One region of the Caenimonas aquaedulcis genome, then DNA from elsewhere that is predicted to be linked to it. Evidence: predicted binding sites of a transcription regulator. Region 1 holds the regulator's gene; the other holds the start of a gene.
What was found. Region 1 encodes HrcA, which represses chaperone genes, less so after heat shock. Its sites were predicted from a motif close to TTAGCACTCNNNNNNNNNGAGTGCTAA; they were not measured.
Positions count from the first base shown of each region.

Region 2: groES (co-chaperone GroES) is a predicted target of HrcA. The motif match lies at 10,035-10,061, and genes of this name have one in related genera.

Region 1 covers NZ_JADWYS010000001.1:3,369,426-3,384,450, forward strand. Annotated here, with positions in the region: gene mutY (A/G-specific adenine glycosylase) at 1-378, shown strand, start outside; gene rapZ (RNase adapter RapZ) at 375-1,238, opposite strand; gene recN (DNA repair protein RecN) at 1,243-2,904, opposite strand; gene I5803_RS16190 (NAD kinase) at 2,901-3,794, opposite strand; gene hrcA (heat-inducible transcriptional repressor HrcA) at 3,876-4,877, shown strand; gene I5803_RS16200 (GAF domain-containing protein) at 4,914-5,507, shown strand; gene I5803_RS16205 (hypothetical protein) at 6,062-6,487, shown strand; gene I5803_RS16210 (chemotaxis protein CheW) at 6,474-6,950, shown strand; gene I5803_RS16215 (response regulator) at 7,003-7,800, shown strand; gene I5803_RS16220 (aminotransferase class V-fold PLP-dependent enzyme) at 7,915-9,081, shown strand; gene I5803_RS16225 (nuclear transport factor 2 family protein) at 9,085-9,516, opposite strand; gene I5803_RS16230 (SDR family NAD(P)-dependent oxidoreductase) at 9,513-10,304, opposite strand; gene I5803_RS16235 (DUF3833 domain-containing protein) at 10,301-10,831, opposite strand; gene I5803_RS16240 (MFS transporter) at 10,828-12,087, opposite strand; gene I5803_RS16245 (chalcone isomerase family protein) at 12,084-12,614, opposite strand; gene I5803_RS16250 (SAM-dependent methyltransferase) at 12,611-13,831, opposite strand; gene I5803_RS16255 (DUF1365 domain-containing protein) at 13,828-14,589, opposite strand; gene I5803_RS16260 (NAD(P)/FAD-dependent oxidoreductase) at 14,586-15,025, opposite strand, start outside.
Region 2 covers NZ_JADWYS010000001.1:3,167,740-3,182,764, forward strand. Annotated here, with positions in the region: gene I5803_RS15210 (ABC transporter substrate-binding protein) at 1-615, shown strand, start outside; gene I5803_RS15215 (ABC transporter permease) at 617-2,821, shown strand; gene I5803_RS15220 (ABC transporter ATP-binding protein) at 2,818-3,873, shown strand; gene tal (transaldolase) at 3,920-4,870, shown strand; gene pgi (glucose-6-phosphate isomerase) at 4,867-6,417, shown strand; gene I5803_RS15235 (cupredoxin domain-containing protein) at 6,414-7,319, opposite strand; gene I5803_RS15240 (DUF805 domain-containing protein) at 7,438-7,806, shown strand; gene groL (chaperonin GroEL) at 7,943-9,592, opposite strand; gene groES (co-chaperone GroES) at 9,653-9,949, opposite strand; gene I5803_RS15255 (sensor histidine kinase) at 10,186-11,775, shown strand; gene I5803_RS15260 (universal stress protein) at 11,812-12,321, shown strand; gene ribB (3,4-dihydroxy-2-butanone-4-phosphate synthase) at 12,337-12,999, opposite strand; FMN riboswitch at 13,102-13,259, opposite strand; gene I5803_RS15270 (DMT family transporter) at 13,318-14,271, shown strand; gene queC (7-cyano-7-deazaguanine synthase QueC) at 14,276-14,977, shown strand; gene I5803_RS15280 (ABC transporter ATP-binding protein/permease) at 14,993-15,025, opposite strand, start outside.

The DNA.
Region 1 (15,025 bases):
GAGCCTGAACGCTATCCCGTCAAGACGAGAAAGCTCAAGCGCAGCGCGCAATCGCTGTGGCTGCTGCGCGCGCGATCGCAAGAGGGTGGCGTGTGGCTGGAAAGGCGGCCGCCGAAGGGGATCTGGGCAGGCCTTTACTGCCTTCCGGTGTTCGAAAGCCGGGACGCGCTGCAGGCCGCGCTGCCGACGTCGCTGATCGCGAAGCTGGAAGACGGCGAGCCCTTCCTCCACGTGCTGACCCACAAGGATTTGCACTTGCATCCCGTGGAAGTCGAACTGCCCGGATCTACATTGCAATCGGCGGGCGCCTGGTATGCCCAAGCCGATTGGGATCGTCTCGGGCTGCCTGCCCCCATCCGCAAGCTGCTGCAGGCCTAGCGCCCGTCCAGTTCGCGATGGCGCCGGCGCGTGGTCCAGCGCGCCCCGAACGCCGCCGCCAGTTGCTCCACGAGATACACCGATCGGTGCTGCCCTCCGGTGCAACCGATCGCGACCGTGACATAGCTGCGGTGGTCCCGCGCGAGAGGCTCCAGCCATTCGTCGAGGAAAGCCTCGATCCTGGAGTACATCCGCTGGACGTCCTCCTGCCGGCGCAGGAAGGCGATGACCGGCTCGTCGCGCCCCGTCAGGTCTCGCAGTCCAGGTTCGTAATGCGGGTTGGGGAGCATGCGCACGTCGAATACGTAGTCGGCATCCACGGGAACGCCGCGCTTGAATGCGAAAGACTCGAAAACCAGCGTGAGCTGGCTGGCGGGTGCGGAGAGCAACGACTTCACATAGGCCTGCAGCTGCGAGGCGCGGATGACGCTCGTGTCGATTACCTGCGCGTGTTCGCGCAAGTCGGCGAGCAACTCGCGTTCGAGCTCGATGGCTTCGACCAGCGCATGTTGCTGGTCCAGCGCCGTATTGGTCGACAGCGGGTGGCGGCGCCGCGTCTCCGAAAAGCGCCGCACCAGCGTTTCGGTGGTGGAGTCCAGGAAAAGCGACTGCAGCACCACGCCTTGCTGGCGCAACGCGCGCAGTTGCGCCGGCACCTGTGGCAGCGAGGTCGCGCTGCGCACATCGACCGCGATGGCGACGCGCTCCGCGCTGGCCTGCTGCTCCAGCGCGACGAAAGCGCCGAGCAATTCCGGCGGCAGGTTGTCGACACAGTAATAGCCCGCGTCCTCCAGCGCGCGCAGCGCGACCGACTTTCCGGAGCCGGACATGCCTGTGATGAGGACGATCTCGAGAGCCATGGTCTTATTTCACCCTCGCACCGACGCTGCCCAGCATTTCCTTTGCGTGCGCAACCGTGGTGCCCGACAGATGCTCGCCGCCCAGCATGCGGGCGATCTCCGCCACGCGCTGCTCACCTTGTACCGATGTCACGGTGCTGGATGGGCCCGACTTGTCCGATTGTTTGGCGACCACGAGGTGATGGTCCGCGCAGGCAGCGACCTGGGGCAGGTGCGTCACGGCGAGCACTTGCCGATCCCGGCCGAGCTGCTTCATGAGGCGCCCGACGGTTTCGGCGACCGCGCCGCCCACGCCCGAATCGACCTCGTCGAAAATCAGTGTCTGCGCCGTTCCCAGCCGGCTGGTGGTGACTGCGATGGCGAGGGCGATGCGCGAAAGTTCGCCGCCCGACGCGACCTTGCCCACGGGGCGCGGCGTGGTGCCCGCATGGCCCGCAACGAGGAATGAGATTTCCTCCAGGCCGCCCTGGGTAGGCTGCGCTGCCTTCTCGAGCGCGATCTCCAAACGCCCGCCCTGCATCCCGAGACCTTGCATCGCGAGCGTCACGGCCTTGGCCAATTGCGGCGCGGCCTTCATCCGCGCTTTCGAAAGCGCTCGGGCCTCCGTCATGAACGCGTCGGCTTCCTTTTGTTCCGCCGCTTCGAGCGCTGCGAGGTCGGCGGCGGCGTCGAGCTTCAGGAGCTCTTCCTTCCAGGAAGCGAGCAGTCCCGGGAGTTCCGCGGGGGCTCGCTTGTACCGTCGCGAGAGCGACATCCACAGGGACATGCGTTCGTCGAGTTCGGCCAGGCCGGCCGGGTCCAGCTCGGTCTTGCGCAAATAGGCGTGCAACGAATGTGCGGCGTCTTCCACCTGGGCCAGGCTGGATGCCAGCACCGCGGCGAGGTCGCGAAATTGCGGCTCCACGTGTTCCTGGGCCTGCAGTTGGCCCTGGGCCTGCGATAGGCTGCGCGTGGCGCCGGATTCATCGGCTTCGAGCAAGTCCAGCGCGCCCTGCGCCGCTTCGAGCAGCGCTTGGGCATTCGCAAGGCGCGCGTGCGATGTGTTCAGCTCGTCCCATTCGTCGGCGCCCGGGCCCAGCTTTTCGACTTCCCCGATCTGCCAGGCGAGCCGCTCGCGTTCGCGCTGCAGCGAGTCCTGCGCGGCTCGTGCGTCGGCCAGCGTCTTCTGGGCGGCGCGCCAGCGCTGCCACAGTTGCGCGAGCGCCTGCGTGCTGACGCCCGCATACCCGTCGAGCAAGCCGCGCACGGCGTCGGGGCGCGTGAGGCTTTGCCATGCGTGCTGCCCATGAATGTCCACGAGTTGCTCGGCAAGTTCGCGCAGCTGCGTGGCCGTCGCGGGGGTGCCGTTGATCCACGCGCGGCTCTTTCCCTGCAGGTCGATGCTGCGGCGGAGCAGCAGGGCGTCGTCGGATTCGAATCCTGCTTCCTCCAGCCACGGTGCCAGGGAAGGGGGAAGGTCGAACTCGGCAGTGATGTCCGCGCGAGATGCGCCTTCCCGGACGACGCCGCTCTCTGCCCGCGAGCCGAGCGCCAGCTGCAGCGCATCGACCAGGATGGACTTGCCCGCGCCCGTCTCGCCGGTCAGCACGCCGAAGCCGCCTTCCAGTTCCAGGTCCAGTTCGCGCACGATCACGAAATCGCGCAGGGCGATCCTCTTGAGCATCAGTTTCCCTCGTTCCAGTGAAGCTTCTTGCGCAGCGTGTCGAAATACGTCCATCCACGCGGATGCAGGAAGCGCACGCGGTGCTGCGACCGCTTGACGGTGATACGGTCGCCATGGAGCAGCGACGCGAGCGACTGCATGTCGAAATTGGCGCTTGCATCGCGCCCCGACACCAGCGCGATGGTTACTTCCGACGCATCGGGCAGCACGATGGGGCGGTTGGACAGCGTATGCGGCGCGATGGGCACCAGGACCCAGCCGGGCGTGGAAGGATGCAGGAGGGGCCCGCCCGCGGAAAGCGCATAGGCGGTCGAGCCGGTCGGGGTTGCCACGATCAGGCCGTCCGCGCGCTGGTTCGCGACGAAGTGCCCGTCGACCTCCACCCGCAGCTCGACCATGCCCGACGTCGCTCCGCGGTTCACCACCACGTCGTTCATCGCCATTGCATGAAAAACGCAGTCGCCGTCGCGCATGACTCGCGCTTCCATGATGCTGCGGTGGTCTTCCTCGTAGTCGCCGCCCAGCATCTGGGTGAGTGCGTCGCGGTAATGGTCCAGGGGGATGTCGGTGATGAAGCCCAGGCGCCCCTGGTTGATCCCGATGAGGGGTACACCGTGCTTCGCAAGCTGCCGCCCGATGCCCAGCATCGTCCCGTCGCCGCCCACCACCAGCACGAGGTCGCAAGCCGACCCGATCGCCGGCACGTCGAGCATCGTGTAACCCGTAATGCCGGCGGTGGCCGCGGTTTCGCGCTCGAACACCACGTCGCATCCCATGGAGCCGAGGAAGTGCGCGATGCCCTCCAGGGCGACGCGCGTCGAGCCCGCCGCCGCGGCGGACACGGCCGTGTGGTACTTCCCGATCAGCGCCACCTGGCGGAACTTGGATTTCATCGGCAAATTACATCACTAAATCCCCCAGTGTCAGGCACGAACCGCATTGCGCGCGCCATGCCGTCGCTAAAATCACCCGACATGCTCGATGACCGCGCCAAGTTGTTGCTCAAAGCCCTGGTCGAGCGATACATCGCCGAGGGCCAGCCCGTGGGATCGCGCACCCTGTCGCGCGCATCCGGCCTCGACCTGTCGCCGGCCACGATCCGCAATGTGATGTCCGACCTCGAGGAGCTGGGCCTCATCGCCAGCCCGCATACCTCGGCGGGCAGGATTCCGACGGCGCGCGGCTACCGGCTTTTCGTGGACACGATGCTGACCGCCCAGCGCGAGCAGTTCGCCACGCCCAGCCTGCCGGCGGACCAGCCCCAGAAGGTGATCGCCAATGCCGCGCATTTGCTGTCCAACCTCTCGCAGTTCGTGGGGGTGGTGATGGCGCCGAAGCGCAGCTCGGTGTTTCGGCACATCGAGTTCCTGAGGCTGTCGGAAAAGCGCTACCTCGTGATCATCGTGTCGCCTGATGGAGACGTGCAGAACCGCGTCGTCTTCACCGAAGGCGACTACACACAGAGCCAGTTGATCGAGGCGGCCAATTTCCTCAATGCGAACTATGCCGGAATGGCGATCGAGCAGGTGCGCGAGCGCCTGAAGACCGAGGTGGAGCAATTGCAGAGCGAGATCGCCTCGCTGATGCAGACGGCAGTGCAGGCCAGCAGCGATGCCATGGCCCAGCAGGACGAGGTCGTGATCTCCGGTGAGCGAAACCTCCTCGCCGTGAGCGACTTCTCCAGCGACATGGGTCACTTGCGCCGCGCCTTCGACCTCTTCGAACAGAAAACGCAGCTGATGCGCCTGCTCGACATCTCCAGCCAGGCCGCGGGCGTGCGGATCTTCATCGGGGGCGAGAGCCAGGTCGTGCCTTTCGAGGAGTTGTCGGTCGTCAGCGCGCCATACCAGGTGGACGGGCAGATCGTCGGCACCCTGGGTGTGATCGGTCCGACGCGCATGCCCTACGATCGGATGATCCAGATCGTCGACATCACGTCGAAGCTCGTCAGCAACGCGCTGAGCCATCACAAGTAGATCTGCCTCAGATTTCCCCCACCCCGAAAATCAGTCATGGCCCTGCATTTCCTGGACTACGATCCCGATGACATCGATGTCCGCGTCGCCGAGTTGCTCACCGCCACGAGCGACTCCGCGGACCCCCTCCTGCACCCCAAGGTTTCGGAAGCGCTCCAGATCCTGCGGCAACACCTGAACATGGACGTCGCCTTCGTCTCGCAGTTTTCCGGAGGCAAGCGCACCTTTCGGGTCGTGGAGAGCGATCCGAACGTGACGTTGGTCGTCGCCGGCCAGTCGGACCCGCTCGAGAAGGCGTGGTGCCAATACGTGGTGGACGGGCGTTTGCCGGGATTCATCGAAGACGGGCGGGAAGTGTCCAAGGCTGGCCAGGCGCCCGAAGTCGCCTTCGATATCGGAACCCACTTGAGTACGCCTGTGGTCCTGAACAACGGCGAGGTTTACGGAACGCTCTGCTGCTTCAGCCAGCAGGTCCAGAAAGACGTTACGCCGCTCGACTTGCGCAGGCTCCAGATTGCCGCGAAAGTGCTGGCCGACGACCTGCAAAGGGCTGGGATGGGGCGTTCGCTCGAACTGCAGCCGGTGGAGCCTTCCGACGCCAGCAAGGGAAAGCCCTGGCGGTTCTCCTGACCGGCAGGACTGCTTTCCGTGTCCCGGCGGGGCGTGCTGACTGTGGAGTACCATTGAACCGTGGGGCGTTAGCTCAGTTGGTTAGAGCAGAGGACTCATTCGCAAAGAGTGACCCGGCCGCGAAAGCGACCGTGGAAAAACCGGGTGAATTCAGGGAAAACTCTCTCGGGAGTCAATCCTGAGCCAAGCCCACCGAAGGCGGGCCTGACGGCCAGTAGGTGGGAAGGTGCAGAGACTAGGACGTGAGGAGCCGATCCGATAAACGTCCATGAGCGCCCGGCACCCTAACGAGCGCAAGCGTCGAGGGTGGTGAGATAGTCCGGGGAGCAGGGTGACCTGCGCAAACCTGAATCCTTTGGTCGTTGGTTCAAGTCCAACACGCCCTACCACTTGCCGTCTGCGACCGAGGGAGCATCAGGGGTTGTGGATTGCACTCAAAATCGCCCGCAAGCGCGCGGGTGGGACCGGCTTGTACAACGACGCGGAACTCCTGGACGCGATCGAGTCGGTCCTTGTGGCTGCATGATGCCATGGGCCCCATCTCTGGAAACTTCATGCTGGCTCGCGCCGACGAATTGTCGGTGCTGCTGCCGCTGGACGGCATCGGCGCGATCAACTACGTCGCCGGCGACCTCTCACTGACCGAAGTGCCGGGACTGTTCGCCGCAGGTGAGGAAGGCCGCAGCCAGCTTATCGTCGCGCCTTCACGCCGCCTGCGCCCCTTGGCGGATTTCCCCAAAAGTCGCTTTGTGCTCACGCCCATGGCCTTCACCGGCAGCACGATTCACATCGCGTGGAGTGACGTCAGAGTGCTCATCGGCGCCCAATTCAACCTGATGCCCTTGCCAGAGGCGCTCGATCATGTAGACGCTCCCGTCGATGGGTATGTCCTGGTGGCCGGTCGTCCTGCCTTTCGAAGCGATTCGCGTCGCTTGCTCGAGTTCATGCTGTCCGGAGAGGGTCCCCATGACAGAGGTTGACACCCCGGCCGTACCCGCACGGCTGCTCGCTTATGCGCCCGGGCATACCGTCGCATTCGCTCAACACTGCGCGGTGGCCCTTGCCGAGACGCCGGAGATCTTCGAGGTTCCGGGACAGCCCGCGCACTGCCTCGGGTTGATCGAGTGGGCGGGGAAGCTCGTTCCTCTGATTGATCTTCACTTGTTGATCGCGGGCTCCACAGCCTTGAGCACAGGCGTGCCGGGCCACGTCCTGATTCTCTCCTGGCAGGCCGAATCGGGACACGCGCTGCAGTATGGGGCCGTCTGTGCGCCAAGCCTGGTGACCGGCGCACTGGTCAGCGACGCGGATCGTTGCGAAATGCCTGCCGACGTGCCTGTTCTCGCGACCCTTGCCTTCGCTTTCTTCCTGAGAGGCGATTGCGTTGTGCCCATCATCGACACACGACGACTGTTTGGGACTCGCATCTCGCAGGATTCATGACTTCGTGGGGCCGCCCAGGCGCCATATGACCTCGAGCGGGTACAAGCCATCGGTGCTCTGCGTCGACGACGAAGTCGTTGTGGTGCGCTCCCTCCGTTGGCTTCTCGAAGAAGAGTTCCAGGTCGAAACCGCCTGCGGTGGGCGTGAAGGCATCGAGTACATCGGCCGGCAGCAGTTCAATGTCGTGATCAGCGACCAACGCATGCCGGGCATGAGCGGCACGCAGTTTCTGGCGCGCGTCAAAGACCAGCAGCCGCAGGCCATGCGACTTCTTCTCGCGGCCTATTCGGACTACCAGGCCGTTCTGGACTCGATCAACCACAGCGAGGCCTACCGGTTCATCAACAAGCCCTGGAACAACGCGGAGCTGCTCCACCTCGTCTCCGAGGCCGCCTCGATTTCGTTGTCCATGACTGCGCCCGACAGAATCCCCCGCGGGCACCCGGGGCGGCGGGGCGGGGCGGTGCTCGTGCTCGACGACGACGCTTCCGTATTGCCTCTGGTCAAGGGCATTGTCGGCTCGGCACACCAGGTTCTCTGGGCACGGAGTGTGGATGAGGCATCGGCCATGTCGGTCGAGGCCCGCTCGCTGGCGGTGATGGTGTGCGAATGCTCGGTGAAAGGCGTCAGCACCCTGGGACTGATCAGCGCTCTCAAGGCCCAGAGACCTGCCGTCATGACGATCGTGCATACCCGGGAACGCGATGCCCGCGCGGTACGCCGCCTGATCAACGAGGGCCATGTGTTCCGGTTCCTGAACAAGCCGGCTTCGGGCGTGCCCCTCTCGGCGATGCTGTACCGGGCGATTGCCCGCCACTGGGAATTGGCGCCGCAGCTGGAAGCTGCCTGATCCATTCTTCATGGCCCATGGCCCCGCGGCGCCGGGACGGCAATGCCGGTCGCAGGGTTGAGCGGCCGTGCTAAGCTGACCGTCCCGTTTTCGGCCCGTACAGAAAGCACCCCCATGCCCGGACTCCTGCCCCACGTCGATCCCGACGGCCTGCTCGAATTTTCCGTGGTCTACACCGACCGCGCCCTCAACCATATGTCGCGCAGCTTCCAGGGCGTGATGAAGGACATCTCCGGCATCCTGAAGGAAGTGTATGGCGCGAAATCCGCGGTGCTGGTGCCGGGCAGCGGGACGTTCGGCATGGAATCCGTGGCACGTCAGTTCGCATCCGGCAAGGATGTGCTCGTCATCCGCAACGGCTGGTTCAGCTATCGCTGGACGCAAATCTTCGAGATGGGCAGCATCCCCGCCTCGTCGACCGTCCTCAAGGCGCGCAAGACCGGTCCGGGCGCGCAGTCGCCATGGATCCCGGCGCCCATCGCCGAAGTGCAGGCTGCGATCCGCGAGAAAAAGCCCGCGGTCGTCTTCGCGCCGCACGTCGAAACCGCTGCCGGGATGATCCTGCCCGATCACTACCTGAAGGCCGTCGCCGATGCCGTGCATGAATTCGGCGGCCTCTTTGTCCTCGACTGCATCGCGTCCGGCGCGATCTGGGTCGACATGAAGGCGACCGGCGTCGACGTTCTCATCTCCGCCCCGCAAAAAGGCTGGAGCAGTTCGCCCTGCTGCGCGATGGTGATGCTGAGCGAGCGCGCCCGCGCCGCCATCGACTCCACCGCCAGCACGAGCTTCGCGATGGACCTGAAGAAGTGGCTCGCGATCATGGAAACCTATGAGGGCGGCGGGCACGCGTACCACGCGACGATGCCGACCGACGCGCTCACGCGCCTGCGGGAAGCGATGAAGGAAACGCAGGCCCTCGGTTTCGCGAAGATGAAGGCCTCTCAGGAGGACCTCGGGCGCAAGGTTCGCACGCTGTTCGAGAGCCGTGGGCTGGCGAGCGTCGCGGCTGAAGGCTTCAAGGCCCCGGGCGTGGTGGTCAGCTACACCACCGACCCGGAAATCCAGTCGAGTCGCAAGTTCCTCGCCGAAGGCCTGCAGACCGCTGCCGGCGTGCCGCTGCAGTGCGACGAGGGCGGCGACTTCATGACCTTCCGCATCGGGCTCTTCGGCCTCGAGAAGTGGCAGCACGTGGACCGCACCGTGGCGCAACTCGCCGCGGCGCTCGACCACATCGGCCTGGGCGCTGCCGCGGCCAAGCCCCAGCCCGTCACGGCCTGACCTTCAAGCGGCGGCCTGCCGCTTGAGCCAGCGCATCAATGCCCCGATGAGGGGCAGCTTCTCGTAGACCTCCTCCGCCGCATCCCAATAGTCGCGATGCACGCGGATGCGCCCGTCCGCACCCAGCGTGAGGTGCGAAGCGCCGCGCACGACCTGTGGCGTCTCGGGTCGCCACGAGCGAAACCGGAAGCGGAACTCCCATGCCAGCCAGCATTCGTTCCCCTGGCCCATGCGGCTCGTGACGACGAAGCGCGGCTCGTGCAGTGCCTCGAACATGTGTGCGTAGATCCGGCGGATCGGGGCCAGCCCTCGCACCTCGCTGAACGGATCCTTGAAGCTCGCGTCGTCGTCGTAGAACTCCCCGAGCAGCGGCAGGTCGCGGCTCGAAAACGACTCGAAGAAGGCGACGATGCGGTCCAGCGCGGCTTCGTTCATGTACCGGTCCCCCGGCGCACCAGCGCCTGATACAGCCGGAAAGGCAGGCGTGCGAGCAGCTTCATCGGCCAGGTGAAGCGCCGCGGGAAATGGATCTCGAAATGCCCGCGCTCCCAGCCGAGGATCATCCGGTGCGCCGCTTCGGCGGGACCGATCATCGCAGGCATCGCGAAGTCGTTCTTCGCGGTCATCGGGGTGTCGACGAAGCCGGGATTGACGACACTCACGCCCAGGCCCCGGCCATGCAATTCCAGATACATGGTTTCGGCGAGGTGAATGAGCGCGGCCTTGGTCGGGCCATAGGCCGCGCTGCGCGGCAGGCCGCGGTAACCCGCCACGCTCGCGAGCAGGCTGATGTGCCCGTGTCCCTCGCGCAGCATCGCGGGGAGCACCGCGCCGATCGCGCCGAGCGCGCCGGCGTAGTTCACCGCCTGGTGTTCCAGCATGTCCTGGAGGTCGAAGTCCGCGATGCTCTTGCCCTGGTAGTAAGCGGCGCAAAACACCATCATGTCCAGCGGGCCCGATTCGCGCACGCGGTCCGCGGCGCGCGCGACTTGCGTGGTGTTGCGCACATCCAGCGGCCACGCCCGTGCGCCGGGATGCGCCGCAACGAAATCATCCAGCGCCTGCGCGTTGCGGCCGGACACGTGCACCTGCGCGCCACGAGCGTGCAGGGCGGAGGCCGCGGCGCGTCCGATGCCGCTCGATGCGCCCACGAGCCACACGCGGCATCCCTGCCAGGTGTCGACGGGCGGATTGAGAGGCGGCAGCAGGCGCGGAAACGTCATGTGCGTTTCGTGAAGGAGAGCGTGACCTCGCCCAGGTGGAGACCCAGTTTGCTCATCGAAGTCCTGTTCAACATCACGGTGTCCGTCATGAGGTACATCCAGTCGTCCATCTGCACGTTCCACACGCGCTCGCCGACCGGCAGGGCGAGCGTGTAGTTCCAGCGCAGCGCATTGCCGCGGGCCTGGCCCTGCGCCTCGCCGACCACGTCGTCGGCGCGCCCGGTGTAGCGGCCGCCCTCCAGCTTGGTGACTCGCCAGAGCCGCCGCTGCTTCGTGCCATCGGAGTAGGTGAAGTCTTCGTCGAGCGTCCCCTCGTTGCCGGCCCACCGGCATTCGATCGCGACGACGAAGCGCTTCACGACCTTCCCGGAGCGGTCGGTGAAGATGCCCCACCCGTCCACGTGTCCGTTGAAGTAGGCCCGCAGGTCCAGCTGCGGTTTCTCCGACGCGTAGTCGGCGACATCGGGCGTGGCGCAACCGGCAAGCGTGGCGGCTCCGGCGGCGGCGAGAAGGGATCTGCGTTTCATGAAGCGGCTCCAGGTCGAATCCAGTGGAAGTGAAGAAGGGTGGCGGCGGCAAGCTTGAGCACGCAGGGGAGCACGCAATAGGCGAGGGCCAGGGCATCCAGCGCCTGCGGCGAGCGGCTGCCGGGCGTGTACCCCGCGAAGGCGAGCGACGGCAGCGCGACGCCTGCAGCGAGCGCGAGGTTCATCTTCGTCGCGAAGTTCCACCAGCCGAAGTACTGGCCTTCACCGCGCCCGCGCTGGCCCGCTTCGCCGATGACTCCCGCAAGGAGCGCGCTCGGCAGCGCGAGGTCGGTGCCGAGCGCGACGCCAGACAAAGCGCAGACGACGAGGAACGCGGCCGAATCGCCGGCGCCCAGCGCTGCGGCCCACACGAAGACGCCGATGGACACGGCCATGCCCGCGAGCCAGGTGCGCGCGAGGCCGATGCGCGTCACCACCTTGAGCCACAGCGGGATCGACAGCGCGGCGCACAGGAAGTAGCTCGCGAGGAAGAGCGGCTCCTGCGCGGGCGGCGCCTGCAGCCGGTCCCGCACGAAGAAGAGCACCAGGGTCGCGGGGATGGCGCTGGCGATGCCGTTCAGCATGAAGATGGACAGCAGGCGGCGGAAGCCCCGGACCCGCAACGGCGCGAACCAGTCGGCTGCCATCGGCGCCTCGACGCGCGCCACGGGCCGGCGCGAAGCCGCCCAGGCCCACCATCCCGCCGCGAGCCCGGCTGCCAGCACGCAGGCCGTGGCCGGCAAGCCCGCGAACGCGGGCAGGGCGGATGCCAGCAGCACGCCGATGAGGCCCATCCCTTCGCGCGACGCCACGATGCGACCGCGCGCGGCCTCGTCGCCCCCGAGCATCGCGCCCCAGGATTGGTGCGCGACGGACAGCACACTGAACGCCGCATAGGTGACGAGGAGCGAAAGCGCGGCCCAGGCGAGCAGGGGCGTCGTGCCGCGCACAGGCGGGAGCATCAGCAGCGCGAAGCCGAGCGCGAGCGCGGCCGACGCCGCCGCGCCGGCCGCGAGCACCTCGCGGGGCGACCTGCGAAAGAGCCGGTCGACGAAGATCCCGACCCATGGATCGAAAGCGGCATCGGCGAGCCGTGCCAACAGGAGCAGCGCGCCGAGCGCGCCGAGCGGCACGCCGAACTCGCGCGCATAGAGCGAGGGCAGCTGCACGTACAGCGGAAGCGCGACGAAGGCCAGCGGCAGGCCGAGCAGGCCATATCGCCAGCCGATGGGCACGTCGCGCACCGCGGAAGTCATGGCGGCGTGCTTCCCAGGAGCGCCGCGCGCAGGCCCGGCTCGGAGGTCGAAGGCGCGAGCCAGATCGAGAAGAAGCGGCGCGAGAACTCCGCGTCCGCGATCTCGCCGGCGAACTTGCCGTTGAAGTAGAAGCTCGCGCCCCGCCCCGGCCGGTGCACGCCGAGGAGCCGGTCCCCGGGTGCGACGTCGGGAATCGCCGCGAGCAGTTCGTCGGTCCAGCGTTGCGCGATGCCGGCGTCGATGCCGCCCGCGCGCTGCATCTGTTCCAGCGACACGCGCGAGATGTCTTTTCCCGTGAACGCGCGGAGATAGGCGAGCTCCAGGGCCAGCGGATGCTGCGTCCATGTGCGCTGCGTCGCCTCCGGCGCGAGCCACAGGCGTGCGTCGTAGGCGGCGAAACCCCACCAGGTGAGGCGTCCTCCCCCCGCGATGCGCAGCGCGGGCGCCGACGCCTCGACGGCGCGCGGCGGCCGCGGCGCCGCCTCGGCGGCCGCCGCGAATGACGCGAGCGCCAGCGCGCAGCTCACGAACGCTTTTGCAATGTGTATTGCACGACGTCCGTGTTGCGGTGTGCGAACGCCGCTTCGCAATACGCCAGGTAGAACTCCCATAGACGGATGAACCTTTCGTCGAAGCCCAGGGCCAGCACGTCGGTGCGGCGTTGCATGAAGCGTTCGCGCCACAAGCGCAGCGTGAGCGCATAGTCGCCACCGAACGCAAACCGGTCGACCACCTCCAGGCCGGCGGCATTCGCCTCGCGCTCGAACTCGCGGGGGCAAGGCAGGCAGCCGCCGGGGAAGATGTACTGCTGGATGAAATCCGTGCCGCGGATGTAGCGCGGCCAGAGTGCGTCGTCCATCACGATCGACTGGATGCAGGCGCGGCCGCCGGGCTTGAGCAGCGCGCTCACCTGGCCGAAGTAGGTGGGCCAGTAGTCGCGACCGACCGCCTCGACCATCTCGATCGAACAGATCGCGTCGAACGGTGCGTCGGAGACGTCGCGATAGTCCTGCAGGCGCAGGTCCGCACGGCTTCCCGCGCCCGCCGCTGCGAGCCGTTGCCGGGCGAATTCCAGTTGCTCGGTGGACAAGGTGACGCCGGTGACATTGGCGCCGAATTCGCACGCTGCCATTTCGGCGAGCGCGCCCCAGCCGCAGCCGATCTCCAGCACCCGGTCACCCGGCTTCACGCCGGCCATCGCGAGCACGCGCCGTGTCTTGGCATCCTGGGCCGCCGCGAGCGGGCGGTCGGGGTCCCCGTCGAAACACGCCGAGGAATAGTTCATCGTCTCGTCCAGCCACAGGCGGTAGAACGCATTGCCCAGGTCGTAGTGCGCGTGGATGTTGCGCCGGCTGCCGGCCCGGTTGTTGCGATGCAGGGCGTGGCGCACGCGCGCCGCGAGTTGCCCCAACCAGCTGCCATGCACGGCGTCGCCGAGCTCGGCGCGATTGCGCACCAGCAGCATCAGCACATCGGGCAGGTTCGGCGTCGACCAGTCGCCCGCCATCCAGCTTTCGGCCAGGCCGATGTCGCCGCGCGCCATGACGCCGGCGAAAACGCCCCAGTTGTGGACCGAGATCGCGGCATGCGGCTCGCCCTGGCCGAAGCGCCGCCGCGCGCCGTTCGGAAATTCCACGGAGAGCGTGCCGTGCCGCAGCCGCTCCAGATGGTTGGTGATGAGGCGCGCCACGCCGCGCGTGGGCGCAGCCACGGCAGGGCGCTGGAAGGTGGTGGTGGTGTTCATCGTGTCGTGGAGCCCGTGGGGATGGGGTCCGCGCCGCGGCGGACATGGGGGAAGAAGGGAACGCGCGCGAGCCAGAGCCGCAGCGCCTGCCAGTGGATGCGGGCCATCACGCCCAGCATGAGGAGGGGAAAGCGCAATGCGCCCGACAGCAACGCGCTTCGCGTGGCGGGTTGCAGGCTGCCGCCCACGCTGGTGCGAAGCAACGGTCCTTGTGCGTCGTCGTAGTCCACGCGCGCCAGCGTGCGGCCTTGCGCGAGGTCCAGGAAGAAGCGGAAGCGGTAGCCGCCCTCGACCCGGCAGAACGGCGACACGTGCATCTCCTTGCCCGCGCGCAGTTCGCTGCCCCAGGCGGCGGCGTCCAGGACGTAGGCATGCCGCTCGCCGAAGGTGTTGTTCACCTCGGCCACCACGGCGCGCAGCGTGCCGTCGGCGCGATGGCAATACCAGAAGCTCACCGGCTTGAAGGTGTAGCCCCCCATGCGCGGATAGCAATGCAGCCAGGCTTCGCCGGTGGCATCGCCGATGCCGTGGCGCGCGAGCAGCGCATCCAGCCACGTCAGGGCATTCGCACCACCGTCGCCGTGGTCGCTGTCATGAAAGCTGATGATCCCGGCGCGGTTGTGCGCGAGCGCCCATCGACCCGCGTGCAGCGCCCGCATCGGCAGCAGCAGGAACAGCGTCGGGTAGCGGAACGCATGCGCGACCGGCCGCAACCGCGCATGGCGTACGTGGCCGATGCCGAGCAGCGGACCCGTCATGCCAGTGCCTCCACTTCCTCGATGCGACGCTGCACGAGCAGGGCCTTCGCGGCAGCCTGGCCGGACACGAGCCCGTCTTCATGGAAGCCGTAGCCGGCCCAGGCGCCGCAGAACCAGGTGTTGCGCCGGCCCTGCAACTGCGCGAGCTGGCGTTGCGCGCGTACCGCCCCGGCGTCGAAAACGGGATGCTCGTAGTCGAATTCGCGGATGACGGCCGCCGCGTCGATCCGGCGCACCGGGTTGAGCGAGACGATCACCGGTTGCTCCCACGGCAACGGCTGCAGTCGGTTGATGAGGTAATGCAGGCACACGGCGCGTCCCGCACCGGCCGGGGACGCCTCGTAGTTCCACGCGGCCCACGCGCCGCGGTGCCGCGGCAGCACCGATGAATCGGTGTGAAGAATGGCGTGGTTGTGCTGGTAGCGGATCGCACCGA
Region 2 (15,025 bases), 200 kb from region 1:
CTGCTCTCGCGCAAGAAACTCGCGGTACCCAGGACCTGGGGCGATCTCACCAAGCCCGAGTACAAGGGCGAGGTGCAGGTGGCCAACCCGGCCTCCAGCGGCACGGCCTACACCATGATCGCGACGCTCGTGCAGCTCATGGGCGAGGACAAGGCCTACGACTACCTGAAGGCGCTTCACAAGAACGTCAGCCAGTATTCGCGCTCGGGCACCGGCCCGATCAAGGCGGTGGCGCGCGGGGAGACCGCCGTGTCGATCAGCTTCGTGCACGACGGCCCGGGCGAGAAGATGCAGGGCTTCCCGGTGGAAACCATCACGCCCGCCGACGGCACGGGCGCGGAGATCGGCTCCATGAGCATCATCAAGGGTGCGCGCAATCTCGAAGCGGCGAAGAAGTTCTATGAATGGGCGCTCACGCCCGCCGCGCAGGAAATGGCCGCGGCCGCCAAGCAGTTCCAGGTGCCGAGCAACAAGGCCGCCAAGGTCGATCCGCACGTGCCCGACTTCAAGAAGATCAAGTTCATCAACTACGACTACGCGAAGTACGGCGCGAGCGCCGAGCGCCGGCGCCTGATCTCGCGCTGGGAAAAAGAAGTCAACTCGCTCCCGCGCTGACATGGCCCTGTGGTCGTGGCTCGCCATCGGCGCGCTGGGCTACCTCGCGCTGCCCTGGTATGCGCTGCAGGACGGCAACGGCCTGCTCGCGGTGGGCGGCGTCTTCGGCGGCGAGGACACCGCGAACGGCCTGATGCAGGCTGCGGTGTATGGCCGCACGTGGTTGTGGACCGGCGTGCTGGGTCTCGCCATCGCCGCCGTGGGCGCGATGCAGGCGCCCGGCAAACGGCAGGGTGCGTGGCTGGTGTGCGGCGGCGCGCTCGGCGCGATCGGGCTCGCGGCCTTCGGCTTCGCCATCGGCGCCAAGGGCTGGAACGGCGAGTGGCTCACGGCCACCTTCGGCGAACTCCCGAAGAACCAGTTCGGCATCGGCTGGGGCGGCTTCGTCGTGCTCACCTCGCTGGTGGTGCTGGCCTCCTTCGGCGTCGCGCGGCGCGGGTTCTTCAAGGGCGACCTGTTCATCGCGGCCTCCGTCCTGTGCGCCGGCACGCTGATGGGCGTCTTCATCCTCTTTCCCGTGCTCAAGGCGCTGTCGGGCGCAATGCTCGGCGAGGATGGCAAGTTCGCCGTCGGCGCGATCTGGGAACGCGTGGCGAACGAGCGCAACTTCGGGCTCAACTGCCTCGTGGGCGGCGTGCGCTGCGGCGTGGCGTGGAACACCCTGTTCCTCGGGCTGCTTACGGCCGCCGCGACCACCGTGCTCGGCACGCTGATGGCGCTCATGGCGGAGCGATCGAGCAAGCGCTACGGCCGCGCGCTCAATGTGGTGGCCATGCTGCCGATCATCACTCCGCCCTTCGTCGTCGGCCTGGGCCTCATCCTGCTCTTCGGCCGCGCCGGCATCGTCAACCAGTTGCTGGAAGCGGCGTTCGGCCTCACGCCTTCCCGCTGGTTCTACGGCTGGTTCGGCGTGTGGATCGCGCAGACCTTCGCCTTCACGCCGATCGCCTTCATGATCATGCGCGGCGTCGTGCAGGGCATCGCGCCCAGCCTGGAGGAGGCCGCGCAGACCTTGCGTGCCGATGCGCAGCGCACCTTCATGACGGTGACGCTTCCGCTGCTCGCCCCGGGCCTGGCGAACGCCTTCCTCGTCGGCTTCATCGAGAGCATGGCGGACTTCGGCAACCCCGTCGTGGTGGGCGGGCAGTTCTCGGTGCTGTCCACGGAAATCTTCTTCGCCATCGTGGGCGCGCAGTACGACCAGGGCCGCGCGGCGTCGCTCGCATGGATCCTCACCCTGTTCGCCCTCGGCGTCTTCGCAGTGCAGCGCGCGGTGCTCGGCAAGCAGAACTTCACCACCGTGAGCGGCAAGGGCGATGCCGGCATCGCGATGCCCTTGCCGCCGCGCGTGCGCAAGATCGTCAATGGCGTGGCGCTGCCCTGGATCGCCTTCACACTCGTCGTGTACCTCTTCGCTTTCGCGGGCGGCTTCGTGCAGACCTGGGGCCGCGACTACACGCTCACGCTCAACCACTTCCGCACGGCGTTCTCGCTGGAGTGGGGGCAGTTCGGCCTGGTGTGGGCGGGGACGGCGTGGAACTCGTTCTTCACCACGATCAAACTCGCGGCGATCTCCGCGCCGCTGACCGCGGGCCTGGGCCTGCTCATCGCCTACCTGCTCGCGCGCACCGAGTTCAAGGGCCAGGGCCTGTTCGAATTTTCCGCGCTGCTGGCGTTCGCGATTCCCGGGACCGTGCTGGGCGTGAGCTACATCCTCGCGTTCAATGTGCCGCCCTTCGAGCTCACGGGCACGGGGCTCATCATCGTGCTGTGCTTCCTCTTTCGAAACCTGCCGGTGGGCGTGCGCGCGGGCACCGCGGCCTTCAAGCAGCTGGACAAGTCGCTCGATGAAGCATCCCTGATGCTGCGCGCGAGCACCCTGCAGACGCTGCGCCACGTCGTGCTGCCGCTGCTCAAGCCGGCGCTCGTCGCGGCGCTGGTCTACAGCTTCGTGCGCGCGATCACGACGGTGTCGGCCGTCATCTTCCTCGTCACGGCGGAAAACGAACTCGCCACCACCTACATCATCGGCCGCGTCGGCAATGGCGACTATGGCGTCGCCCTGGCCTATTGCACGGTGCTGATCGTCCTCATGAGCGCCGCGACCGCGCTCATCCAATTCGTCGTCGGCGAGCGCAAGCTCGGCCGGCGCAAGGCAGCGGCGCCGGTGGCGTTGCCGGCAACTTCCACACAGGGCATCACATGAGCGCATCCACGGCGGGCATCGCCTTCCAGGGCGTCACCAAGCGCTACAGCAGCGACCCGAACGCGCCGCTGGCGGTCAAGGGCATCAGCTTCGAAGTCGCGCGCGGCACGCTCACGACCATCCTCGGCCCCTCGGGCTGCGGCAAGACGACCACCCTGCGCATGATCGCGGGCCTGGAGTCGCCGACCTCGGGCAGCATCTTCATCGACGGCAAGGACGTGACGACGCTCGGGCCGGCGGACCGCAACGTGAGCATGATGTTCCAGAGCTATGCGCTCTTTCCGCACATGGACGTCGCGGAGAACGTCATGTATGGCCTGCGCATGTCGGGCATCCCGAAGGCGGCAGCGCGCACGCGGGCGGTCGAGGCGCTGCGCAATGTCGGGCTCGTGGGTTTCGACGAGCGCCTGCCCAGCGAACTGTCGGGCGGCCAGCAGCAACGCGTCGCGCTCGCGCGCGCGCTGGTGCTCGAACCCGCGGTCCTGCTTTTCGACGAACCGCTCTCCAACCTGGACGCGCGCTTGCGCCGCGAGATGCGCGAGGAAATCCGTTCGCTGCAGCAGCGGCTGCAGCTCACCGTCGCGTACGTCACGCACGACCAGAGCGAGGCCCTGGCCGTCAGCGACCAGATCATCGTGATGGACCACGGCGTCATCGCCCAGCGCGGCACGCCGCAGGACCTCTACGAATTCCCCGCCAGCGAATTCGTCGCGGGCTTCATGGGCGAGGCGATGCTGTTCCCCGCCAAGGCCGATGCAGGCGGCACGGTGGCGCTCGGGCCGCTGCGCATCAAGCCGCGGCAAGGCATGGTGGAAGGCGCGGTGAAAGTGGCGGTGCGCCCGGAGGCGTGGCACATCGGCCCGCCGGGCAACGGCCTGGAAGCGCGGCTGTCGAAACTGGCCTACCTGGGCAGCAACTACGAGTACACGTTCGAGACCGAACTCGGCCCGATCTTCGTGGTGTCGTCCAACCTGGCGCGCGTGCTCGACATCGGCACCGACGTGGGGCTGGGGCTGGCCGACCACGGCGTGTCGGTCGTGCAGGTGCCGTAACCTGCCCTGGCCCCACGGCTGAGGTGCAGCGCCGGATAATGACCGGATGAACCAGCTCGACGCTCTCAAGCAATACACCACCGTCGTCGCGGACACCGGCGATTTCAGGCAGCTGGCGCAGTTCCAGCCGCAGGATGCCACCACCAATCCGTCGCTCATCCTCAAGGCCGTGCAGAAGCCGGACTACGCCCCCCTGCTGAAGGAAACGGTCCGGCAGCACGCGGGGCGGCCGCTCGATGAAATCATGGACCGGCTGCTCGTGCGCTTCGGCCGCGAGATCCTCTCCACCATCCCGGGCCGCGTGTCCACGGAGGTGGACGCGCGCCTGAGCTTCGACACCGAAGCGTCCTGCGCGCGCGCCGAACGCATCATCCGGTGGTACCGGGACGAAGGCATCTCCGGCGACCGCGTGCTCATCAAGGTCGCTGCCACCTGGGAAGGCATCGAGGCGGCGCGGCGCCTGGAGCAGCAGGGCATCCACACCAACTTGACCCTGCTCTTCTCGTTTTGCCAGGCGGTGGCGTGCGGGGCCGCCAAGGTCCAGCTGATCTCGCCCTTCGTCGGCCGCATCTACGACTGGTACAAGAAGTCGGCGGGCGCGGCTTGGGATGAGGCGGCGAGTTCCGGCGCGAACGACCCCGGCGTGAAGTCGGTGCGGCAGATCTACGAACACTACAAGCACTTCGGCATCGCGACGGAAGTGATGGGCGCTAGCTTTCGCAACGTGGGCCAGATCCTGGCGCTGGCCGGGTGCGACCTGCTCACCATCAGCCCCGAATTGCTCGCGCAACTGGCCGCCTCCGATGCGCCGGTGTCGCGCGCGCTCGATGCGGACGCCGCGCGCAAGCTCGACCTGAAGCCCGCGAGCTACGACGAGGCCTCGTTCCGCTTTGCACTGAACGAGGACGCCATGGCGACGGAAAAGCTCGCCGAAGGCATCCGAGCCTTTGCAGCCGACGCGGTGAAGCTCGACAAGCTGATGAAGGAGGCCGCATGAGCTACGGCACCTCCCGCCCGCATTGCGACCGCACCGTCGCGTGGGGCCTGCTGCGCGCCCACTACGACGCGCAGGGCCGCGCGTTCGACCTGCGCGACGAATTCCGCATCGACGCGAAACGCTTCGAGTCCTTCAGCCTGCAGGCGCCGCACGTGTTCGCCGACATGTCGAAGAACCTCGTCGACAACCATGTGCGTTCGCTGATGATGGAACTGGCCCGCGAGTGCGGCTTCGAACACCACCGCGCCGCGATGTTCGCGGGCGAGCCGGTCAACAACACCGAGCAGCGCGCCGTGAAGCACTGGCTGCTGCGCGCACCCAGGGGCTCCAGCGGCGACGCCGACCTGGCCGAGGTGCACGCGACACTGGACGCGATGCTCGCCTATGCGCAGCGCGTCCGCGCGGATTCGAAGATCACCGACGTCGTCAACATCGGCATCGGCGGCTCGGACCTCGGGCCGCAGATGGCCGTGATCGCGCTCGCGCAGTTCGCGGTGCCGGGCAAGCGCTTCCACTTCGTCTCCAACGTCGACGGCCACGAGCTCGACGCGGTGCTGCGGCAGGTGAAGCCCGAATCGACGCTCTTCCTCATCGCGTCGAAGACCTTCACCACCATCGAGACCATGACCAACGCCCGCTCGGCGAGGGCCTGGTTCGAATCGCAGGGCGGCCAGGACATCGCGCGTCACTTCGCGGCGCTGACGACCAATGTCGCGGCGGCCGGCGAGTTCGGCATCGCGACGACCTTCGGCTTCTGGGACTGGGTAGGCGGACGCTACTCGATGTGGTCCGCGATCGGCCTGCCGATCGCGATCGCCATCGGCGCGGACAACTTCCGCGCGATGCTCGGCGGCGCGCACGAGATGGACAGGCACTTCGCCACCGCGCCGCTGTTCGAGAACCTGCCTGCCAGGCTCGGCCTCCTGGACGTCTGGTACCGCAATTTCCACGGCTTCACGAGCCGCAGCATTGCCCCGTACCACAGCGCGCTGCGGCGCCTGCCCGCCTACCTGCAGCAGCTGGAGATGGAAAGCAATGGCAAGCAGGTCGATGCGCAGGGCCGCGCCCTGTCCGTAGGCACGTCCCCCGTGCTCTGGGGCGAACCGGGCACCAATGGGCAGCATGCCTACTTCCAGATGCTGCACCAGGGCACGGATGTCGTGCCGGTGGAATTCATCGCGGTGCGCGACGCGGCTCACAGCCTCGAAGGGCATCACGAGCAATTGCTCGCGAATGCGCTCGCGCAGGCGCAGGCGCTGATGCAGGGCAAGCCCGACGCGGGCGGCCACAAGAACTTCCCCGGCAATCGACCGAGCACTTTCTTCGTCCTGGACCGGCTGGACCCCGCCAGCTTCGGCGCGCTGGTGGCGATGTACGAGCACCGCGTGTTCACGAGCGGCTCCATCTGGGGCATCAACAGCTTCGACCAATGGGGCGTGGAGCTGGGCAAGGTGCTCGCGAAAGACATCGCGCCGCGCCTTGCGAGCGGCGACACGCAAGGCCTGGACGCATCGACCGCGGGCCTGCTCGCGAAGTTGCGCGGCTAGTGCCGATGGCCTGAGTGGCCGGGCTCCGGCGGGGCGGTGTGCGCCGGCGCGTCGGCCCCCGCCGGGCCTTGCGCGACGACAAGCGAGCCGCGCATCCCCGCTTCGTAGTGGCCCGGGACCAGGCAGGCAAGCTGCAGCGTCGCTTCGCGCGTGAAGGTGACGACCAGCTCGCCCGCCTGCCCCGGCGCGACGCGCACCGCGGCGAGGCCGCCGCCAGCGCCATGGGCATGCGCCGCGCCCGACTGCATCGCGGTGGCGTGTTCGGCGATCTGCGCATCGTCGCCGATCACCAGTTCGTGCTCCAGCTTCCCCTCGTTGCGCGCGACGATGCGCAGCGTTTCCCCGGCCCGGGCCTGCAGCGTGGAGGGGGAAAAGCGCATCGTGTCGTCCATGCGGATTTCGACCACGCGGCTCACCACCTGCGCCTGCATGGCGGCTTCGGCGACCGCGGGCCGCGTCTCGTTCAGTGCCTGCCAGGCCGCGACACTGGCCGCACCGACCACCAGCAGGCCCGCGACGCCGTACACGGCGACGCCTCGCCGCCACGCGCGTTGCTCCGACGCGGCCAGCGCCACCACGGAGAGCGCGAAGCCCAGGGGCACCACCCAGCTGCTGCGGGCCGGCGAGTCCGGAAAGTGCTGCAGGCCGCCCGTGAAGAAGCCCAGGCCGATGGACAGCAGCGTGCCCCACGCGAGCGTGCGGGCCAGGCCGGCGTGGTCCTTGTCGCCGGACATCCGGTGCGCCATCCAGCCCCCCGCGACGAACATCACGATGCCGGCCGCCGCGGTCCACAGGGAGCGCTCGCCGCTGAAAAAGCCGTGGTTCACCGCCCCCGAAATGAAGCTGATGCCGGCGTATTTGAGGAGCATCGCCAGGTGCTCGCGCTGGAAGGATGTGTTCATGGAGTCATCTTCAGGCTTGACACCGTGGGAAGGTCAAGCGGTGGGCCCGCGGGGGCTGTTCGCCGCGCCCGCTTGGCCCTATCATCCGCGTGGTTTCACCACAACGAGGAGAAGTTTCATGGATGAAATGATGGCTGCGGTCAAGACCTGCTTCAACAAGTACGCCGAGTTCAAGGGCCGCGCCGACCGCGCGGAGTTCTGGTGGTTTGCGCTGTTCCAGTTCGTCGTGCTGGCGATCATCGGCATGGTGAGCCATGTGCTCTACGGCATCGCCTGCCTCGCGCTGCTGCTGCCCGCCCTCGCCGTGGGCGCGCGCCGCCTGCATGACATCGGCAAGAGCGGCTGGTTCCTGCTGATCGGCCTGATCCCCTTCGTCGGCTGGCTGGTCCTGATCTATTTCTTCGTGCAGCCGAGCGGCCCGGCCAACGAGTATGGCGGCCAAATGGCAGCCCCCGACGCCCCCACGGTCATGCCTGGCCCGCAGTAAACGGGACCTCTAGAGGCAAGGTTCGCGCGAAGTAACACGCAGCGCGAACACCCATGAAAAAAGCCGGCTTCACGCCGGCTTTTTTCATCTGACTAGAGCACCCGAAAAACGCAAAGCGTTTTTCGGGTGAATGGACTTACATGTCCATCCCGCCCATGCCACCCATACCGCCCATGCCGCCAGGCATGCCGCCGGCAGGAGCCTCTTCCTTCGGCGCCTCGGCGACCATGGCTTCGGTCGTGAGCATCAGCGAAGAGACGGAAGCCGCGTTCTGCAGCGCCGTGCGCGTCACCTTGGTCGGGTCCAGGATACCCATTTCGATCATGTCGCCATAGGTGTCGTTGGCGGCGTTGAAGCCGTAGTTGCCCTTGCCGTTCAGCACCGCGTTCACGACCACGCTCGGCTCGCCGCCGGCGTTGTAGACGATCTCGCGCAGGGGCGCTTCGATCGCGCGCAGCACCAGCTTGATGCCGGCTTCCTGGTCGGGGTTGTCGCCCTTGATGGCGCCGGCAGCCTGCTTGGCGCGCAGCAGCGCGACGCCGCCACCGGCCACGATGCCTTCTTCGACGGCGGCACGGGTCGCGTGCAGCGCGTCTTCCACGCGGGCCTTCTTTTCCTTCATCTCGACTTCGGTGGCAGCGCCGACCTTGATCACGGCCACACCGCCGGCCAGCTTGGCCACGCGCTCTTGCAGCTTCTCGCGGTCGTAGTCGCTGGTGGCTTCCTCGATCTGCACGCGGATCTGCTTCACGCGTGCCTCGATGTCGCCGCCGGCGCCGGCGCCGTCGATGATCGTCGTGTTTTCCTTGCCCACTTCGATGCGCTTGGCCTGGCCGAGGTCGGCCAGCGTGACCTTCTCGAGCGTGAGGCCGACTTCTTCCGCGATGACCTTGCCGCCCGTGAGGATGGCGATGTCTTCGAGCATAGCCTTGCGGCGGTCGCCGAAGCCCGGGGCCTTGACGGCGACGACCTTCAGGATGCCGCGGATCGTGTTGACCACCAGGGTCGCGAGGGCTTCGCCTTCGACTTCCTCGGCGATCACCAGCAGCGGACGGCCGGCCTTGGCGACCTGCTCCAGGATCGGCAGCAGGTCACGGATGTTGGACACCTTCTTGTCGTACAGCAGCACGAAGGGGTTGTCCAGCAGCGCCGATTGCTTCTCGGGGTTGTTGATGAAGTAGGGGGAGAGGTAGCCGCGGTCGAACTGCATCCCTTCGACGACTTCCAGCTCGGAGTCGAGCGACTTGCCGTCTTCGACGGTGATCACGCCTTCCTTGCCGACCTTGTCCATCGCGTCAGCGATGATCTTGCCGATGGTCTCGTCGCTGTTGGCCGAGATGGAGCCGACCTGCGCGATTTCCTTGGACGTGGTGGTGGCCTTGGAGGCCTTCTTCAGCTCGGCGACCAGGGCCGTGACGGCCTTGTCGATGCCGCGCTTCAGGTCCATCGGGTTCATGCCCGCGGCCACGTACTTCATGCCTTCGCGGACGATGGCCTGCGCGAGGACGGTGGCCGTCGTCGTGCCGTCACCGGCGATGTCGGACGTCTTGGAAGCGACTTCCTTGACCATCTGGGCGCCCATGTTCTGGAGCTTGTCCTTCAGCTCGATTTCCTTGGCCACGGACACACCGTCCTTGGTCACGGTGGGAGCGCCGAAGGAGCGCTCGAGGACCACGTTGCGGCCCTTCGGGCCCAGGGTCACCTTGACTGCGTTGGCCAGGATGTTCACACCCTCGACCATGCGCGCGCGGGCTTCGCCGCCGAAAATAACGTCTTTAGCTGCCATTTGAATAGCTCCTTGATTCAGTGAGTCGGGGACGGCGGTGAGGCCTGTCCCGCCAACAAATTACTTGGTGTTTTCCACCACGGCGAAGAGGTCGTCTTCCTTCATGACCAGCAGCTCGTCGCCGTCGACCTTGACGGTCTGGCCCGAGTACTTGCCGAAGAGGACGCGGTCGCCCACCTTGACGTTCATGGCGACGAGATCGCCCTTGTCGGACTTCTTGCCGGGGCCGACGGCCAGGACTTCGCCCTGGTCCGGCTTTTCGGCGGCGGCGTCGGGAATGACGATTCCGGAAGCGGTCTTGGTTTCGCTGTCGATACGCTTGACGATCACGCGATCGGCGAGGGGGCGAAGTTTCATTGCATCTCCTTTGACTAGAAACTGTGGGGCATCAAAAAGGGCCAACGAAGTTAGCGCTAGTTAACTTTGAGGTTGAGCTCTGCTGTTAGCACTCAATTCCTGCGAGTGCTAATGATAAGGGGTTTTGGCGGAGATTCAAGCCCGACGGGTCAATCCCTTTCTTGAGGGGAGCACGGTAGCGAATAAATAGACTGTCGCGGATACTGCCAGCTCACGCACGACAAGGGAAAGCGCACTTGGATTCCACCCCAGGCATTGGCAACGAATCCGTGATCCCGGCGGCCGGCGGCCCGGACGTTCAGCCTCCGCTCGCCCCCGGCCTCGTTCACATGCTCCTGGCCGCGGTGGACGACGCCGGGGAAGGGGTGGTGGTGACGGACGCGCAGAGCCTTCGCTACGAATACGTGAACAACACGGCCGCCCGGCTGTTCCACCTTCCCCGCGAGGAGTTGATGCGGCTCGGGCCGGTCGAGTGCCTGGCGTGGATGTCCGACGACGGCGGCGACCCGGGCGCGTCCTCTCAGTACGAGCGCGTGCGGCAGGTCATCCAGCGCACCATCGACGACCACCTGAACCCGCGCGCGCAGGAAATGGAAGTGAGGCGCAGGGACGGCACGACTTTCTGGGCCGAGTTCACCCGGCGCGCCATCCTCTCAGGCGACCGCTGGATCGTCATCAGCCTGATACGCGACATCAGCGAGCGGCGCGCGGCGCAGTCCCGGTTCGAACTCTTCAAGCGCGCCCTGGACGACTCGGACGAGGCGATCTACCTGGTGGACCCACAGCGGCTGGTGTTCGTCGACGTCAACGAGCGGGCGTGCCGCATGGACGGCGTCTCGCGCGAAGAGCTGATGCGCATCGGGCCGGTGGGCTGGGATTTCAACGCCGCGGACTTGCGGGCGCGGTGCGACGCCGCGATCGCGGCCTATCCCAATTCCGTGATGGAAGAAGTCCGCCGGGAGCAGCCCGGCGGAAAGGTGCTGGTCATCGAAAAGGCGCGCCGCGCCATCCGCTCCGAAGGGGAGTGGCTGGTCATCGTGCACGTGCGCGACATTACGGAGCGAAAGGCGGCGGAGCGGCAGCTCAAGCGCCACCTGGAGGAGCTCGCGCGATCGAACGAGGACCTCGAGCAATTCGGCTACGTGACTTCGCACGACCTGTCGGAACCCCTGCGCATGATGACGAGCTACGCGCAACTCCTCCATCGCCGCTACGGCGACAGGCTCGACGACGATGCGCGCGAATTCATGGGATTCATCGTCGACGGCGCCAAGCGGATGAAGCTGCTCATCGACGCGCTGCTCGAATATTCGCGCGCGGGGCGCAGCGCCGCGCCCCGCCAGGCGACCGCCCTGGACCGCGCGCTGGACGATGCGCTCGCCAACCTCGCGCATGCGATTCGCGACAGCCACGCCGTGATCGAGCGGGGGCCGTTGCCGACGCTGGACGCCGAGCCGGTCGCGATGATGCAGCTGTTCCAGAACCTCGTGGGCAACGCATTGAAATTCCGGGGGGCGGACGAGCCGCTCATCCGTATCGAAGCGGTGGACCTCGGGGAGGAGTGGCGGATGTCGGTGACGGACAACGGCATCGGCATCCGGCCGCAGGACTTCCAGCGGATCTTCGTGGTGTTCCAGCGCCTGCACGACCGCACGCGCTACGAGGGCACGGGCATCGGGCTGTCGATCTGCAAGAAGATCGTGGAGCGGCATGGGGGCCGCATCTGGGTCGAATCGAGCCCGGGTGCCGGTGCGGCCTTCTGCTTCACGCTGCCCAAGACGCGCGTCGCGTCACCGCCCCTTGCGCCGGCAGCCCAAGCGGACTAGTCTTGTGCCATGGCCACACCGGAACTGGAGTGCCCCATGCAGAAGATCCTCATCGCCGTCGACGGCTCCGAACTCTCGCTGGACGCGGTGCGGCACGCGCTGGCATTGCGGCGCCAGGGACTGGAAGCCGAATTCGTCCTGGCCAACGTGCAGGAGCCCGCGTCGCTCTACGAACTACTCACCATCCGTGACCCCGAGCGCGTGCAGGGCATGACGGCGAGCGCCGGTGACCACCTGCTCGAGCGCGCGCGCGAACTGTGCAACGCCGCCGGCGCGAGCTACGAATGCGAAATCGCATCGGGCGACCCGGCGCACACGCTGCTCGACATCGCCGAGCGCTTCTCCTGCGACGCGATCATCGTCGGCGCGCGTGGACACGGCGGCCTGCTGGGCACGCACCTCGGCTCGGTGTCGCAGGTGCTCGCCGAGACGTCCAGCATTCCGGTCACCGTGGTGAAGCACGCGGCGTTCGACGCCGCGGGCGAGTTCGCGCGGCACGACACCTCGCGCCCGGCCGACCCCGAAGTCGTCATCGGCCTGGCCTGAGGCGCGCGCGGCCGCTCAGTGCGCGCGCCGCCAGGCGGCGATGGCCGCCACCGTCGTGCAGGCAAGCCCGTTCTCGCGCGCGAAGCGCGTGACCTGTTCGCCATGCGCCATCGTGCCGTCTGGATTCATCAGCTCGCACAGCACGCCCGCGGGCGCGAGCCCCGCGAGCATCGGCAGGTCGACGGCCGATTCGGTGTGGCCGTCGCGCTCGAGCGTGCCGCCTTCGCGGGCGATCAGCGGAAAGACGTGGCCCGGGCTCGCGATCTCGCTGTGCTCCAGCGTGGAGCGCAGCGCGCACTGGATCGTCTGCACCCGGTCGGCGGCGGAAACGCCGGTCGTGATGCCGTGCGTTGCCTCGATCGACTGCGTGAAGGCCGTCGCGTAGCGCGAGCGGTTCACCTCGACCATCGGCCGCAGCTTTAGCGCGCTCGCCTGCCCGGGCTTGATGCACAGGCACACGATGCCGCTGCCGTCGCGGATCATCATCGCCATCACTTCGGGTGTGCAGAGCTCGGCGGCGCAAACGATGTCGGCCTCGTTCTCGCGCTGCGCATCGTCGAGCACGAGCACCGGCCGGCCGAGGCGGATCTGCTCGATCACGTCCGGCATCGGGGCGAGCTCGACGACGTGGCCGGCGGGCCCGGGAGAGGGGAGGGGGGAAGGGGAAACCACTTGCATGAAACGCTCCTGTTGGTTGAACAAAGCGCCCCAAGGCTCAAGAACGCCGCAGCGCACCTCCTCGCGAAGGCACGCGGCAGCTCAACGCCGCGGCGAACCGCGGCGAATCTTCTTTCATCCGGACTGTGACCGTCGGCTCCAGCATCGAACTGGATCTGCTGACCATCCGGCGGGATCTGACCCGGTCGGACGCGCTCGCGGGCTCGTGGCTTGCGCCACCTACCGCCGGTGGGGAATTCCACCCCGCCCTGAAGACCCCTGCAATATAGCCCCGCGCGAAAAGCCGCGCAGGCACCTTCGCGACGTATAGTCCCAGCCATGGAGACAGGCCGTGGAGTCGGAGGCGGTGCCCGCGCGAAGCGCCACGTGCTGTGGCGCCGCGCCTCGGTGACGCAGCGGCGCGCCTCCCGGCTCGACCCGGTGCTGCGCGCGCTCATCTGGGCCACCGCGGCCGGCGTGATCTTCTCCCTGCTCAACACGCTCATGCGCGGGCTCGTGTTCCAGCTCACCCCCTTCCAGACCCAATTCCTGCGCTACGTCTTCGGCCTCCTCGTGATGTTGCCGCTGGTCGCGCGCGCGGGCTGGCGCGCCTACATGCCGCAGAGCATCCGCGGGCAGTTCGTGCGCGGCATCGTGCACACGCTGGGGCTGTGCATGTGGTTCACCGCCATCCCGCACATCACGCTCGCGGACACCACCGCGATCGGCTTCACCGGCCCTATCTTCATCATGCTCGGCGCCGCCTGGTTCTTCGGCGAGAAGATGCGCTGGGAGCGCTGGCTGGCCTCGCTCATCGGCTTCACGGGCGTGCTGATCGTGGTGGCCCCCAAGCTCGCCGCGGCGGGAGGCGGCTACAGTTTGCTGATGCTCGCTTCCGCGCCGGTGTTCGCCGCCTCCTTCCTCATCACGAAGGGCCTCACGCGCTACGAGCGCCCCGAGGTGATCGTCCTGTGGCAGTCGATCACCATCATGCTGCTCAGCCTGCCGCTCGCGATTCCCGGGTGGCAGTGGCCCACGGCATGGCAGTGGGCCGCCTTCCTGCTGTGCGGGCTGCTCGGCAGCACCGGCCACTACTGCCTCACGCGTTCCTTCAGCGTCGCGGACATTTCAGCCACGCAATCGGTGAAGTTCCTCGACCTCGTCTGGGCGTCGCTGCTCGGCTGGATCGTGTTCTCGGACACGCCCAGCCAATCCACGCTCATCGGCGGCGCGGTCATCTGCGCCTCGACGATCTGGATCGCGCGGCGCGAAACGCGAGGCGCCGCGCGCTGACATCATGAAGACCACCGCACTCGTCCTTTTCTCCGGCGGCCAGGACTCCGCCACCTGCCTGGCCGATGCGCTCTCGCGTTACGAGCGCGTGGAAACCGTCGGCTTCGACTACGGACAGCGCCATCGCGTCGAGTTGCAGCAGCGCACCGAAGTGCTCGCGCGAATCCGCACGGAGTTTCCCGCATGGGCGGCGCGCCTCGGGCAGGACCACCTGCTGGATGCGTCGGTGCTGGGCCAGGTGAGCGAAACGTCGCTCACGCGCGACATGGCTTTCAGCATGGAGCAATCGGGCCTGCCCAATACCTTCGTGCCCGGGCGCAACCTGCTCTTCGTGACGCTCGCCGGCGCATTGGCCTATCGCCGCGGGCTCGAGGTGCTGGTGACAGGCGTGTGCGAAACGGATTTCTCCGGCTACCCCGATTGCCGGGACGACACGATGAAGGCGATGCAGGTCGCGCTCACGCTGGGGATGGACAGGCGCATCGTCATCGAGACACCGCTGATGTGGATCGACAAGGCCGCGACCTGGCAGCTCGCGCACGACCTGGGCGGCATGGCGCTGGTGGACCTGATCGTGGAACACACGCATACCTGCTACCTCGGCGACCGCGAACATCGCCACGCCTGGGGCTACGGTTGCAGCCAGTGCCCGGCGTGCGAACTGCGGGCGCGCGGCTGGGAGAAGTGGCAGGCCGCGCGCGCCTGAGCTCCCCGCCGGCCGTCAGGCCATCGAGAGTCGGAACCTCGCACCCGC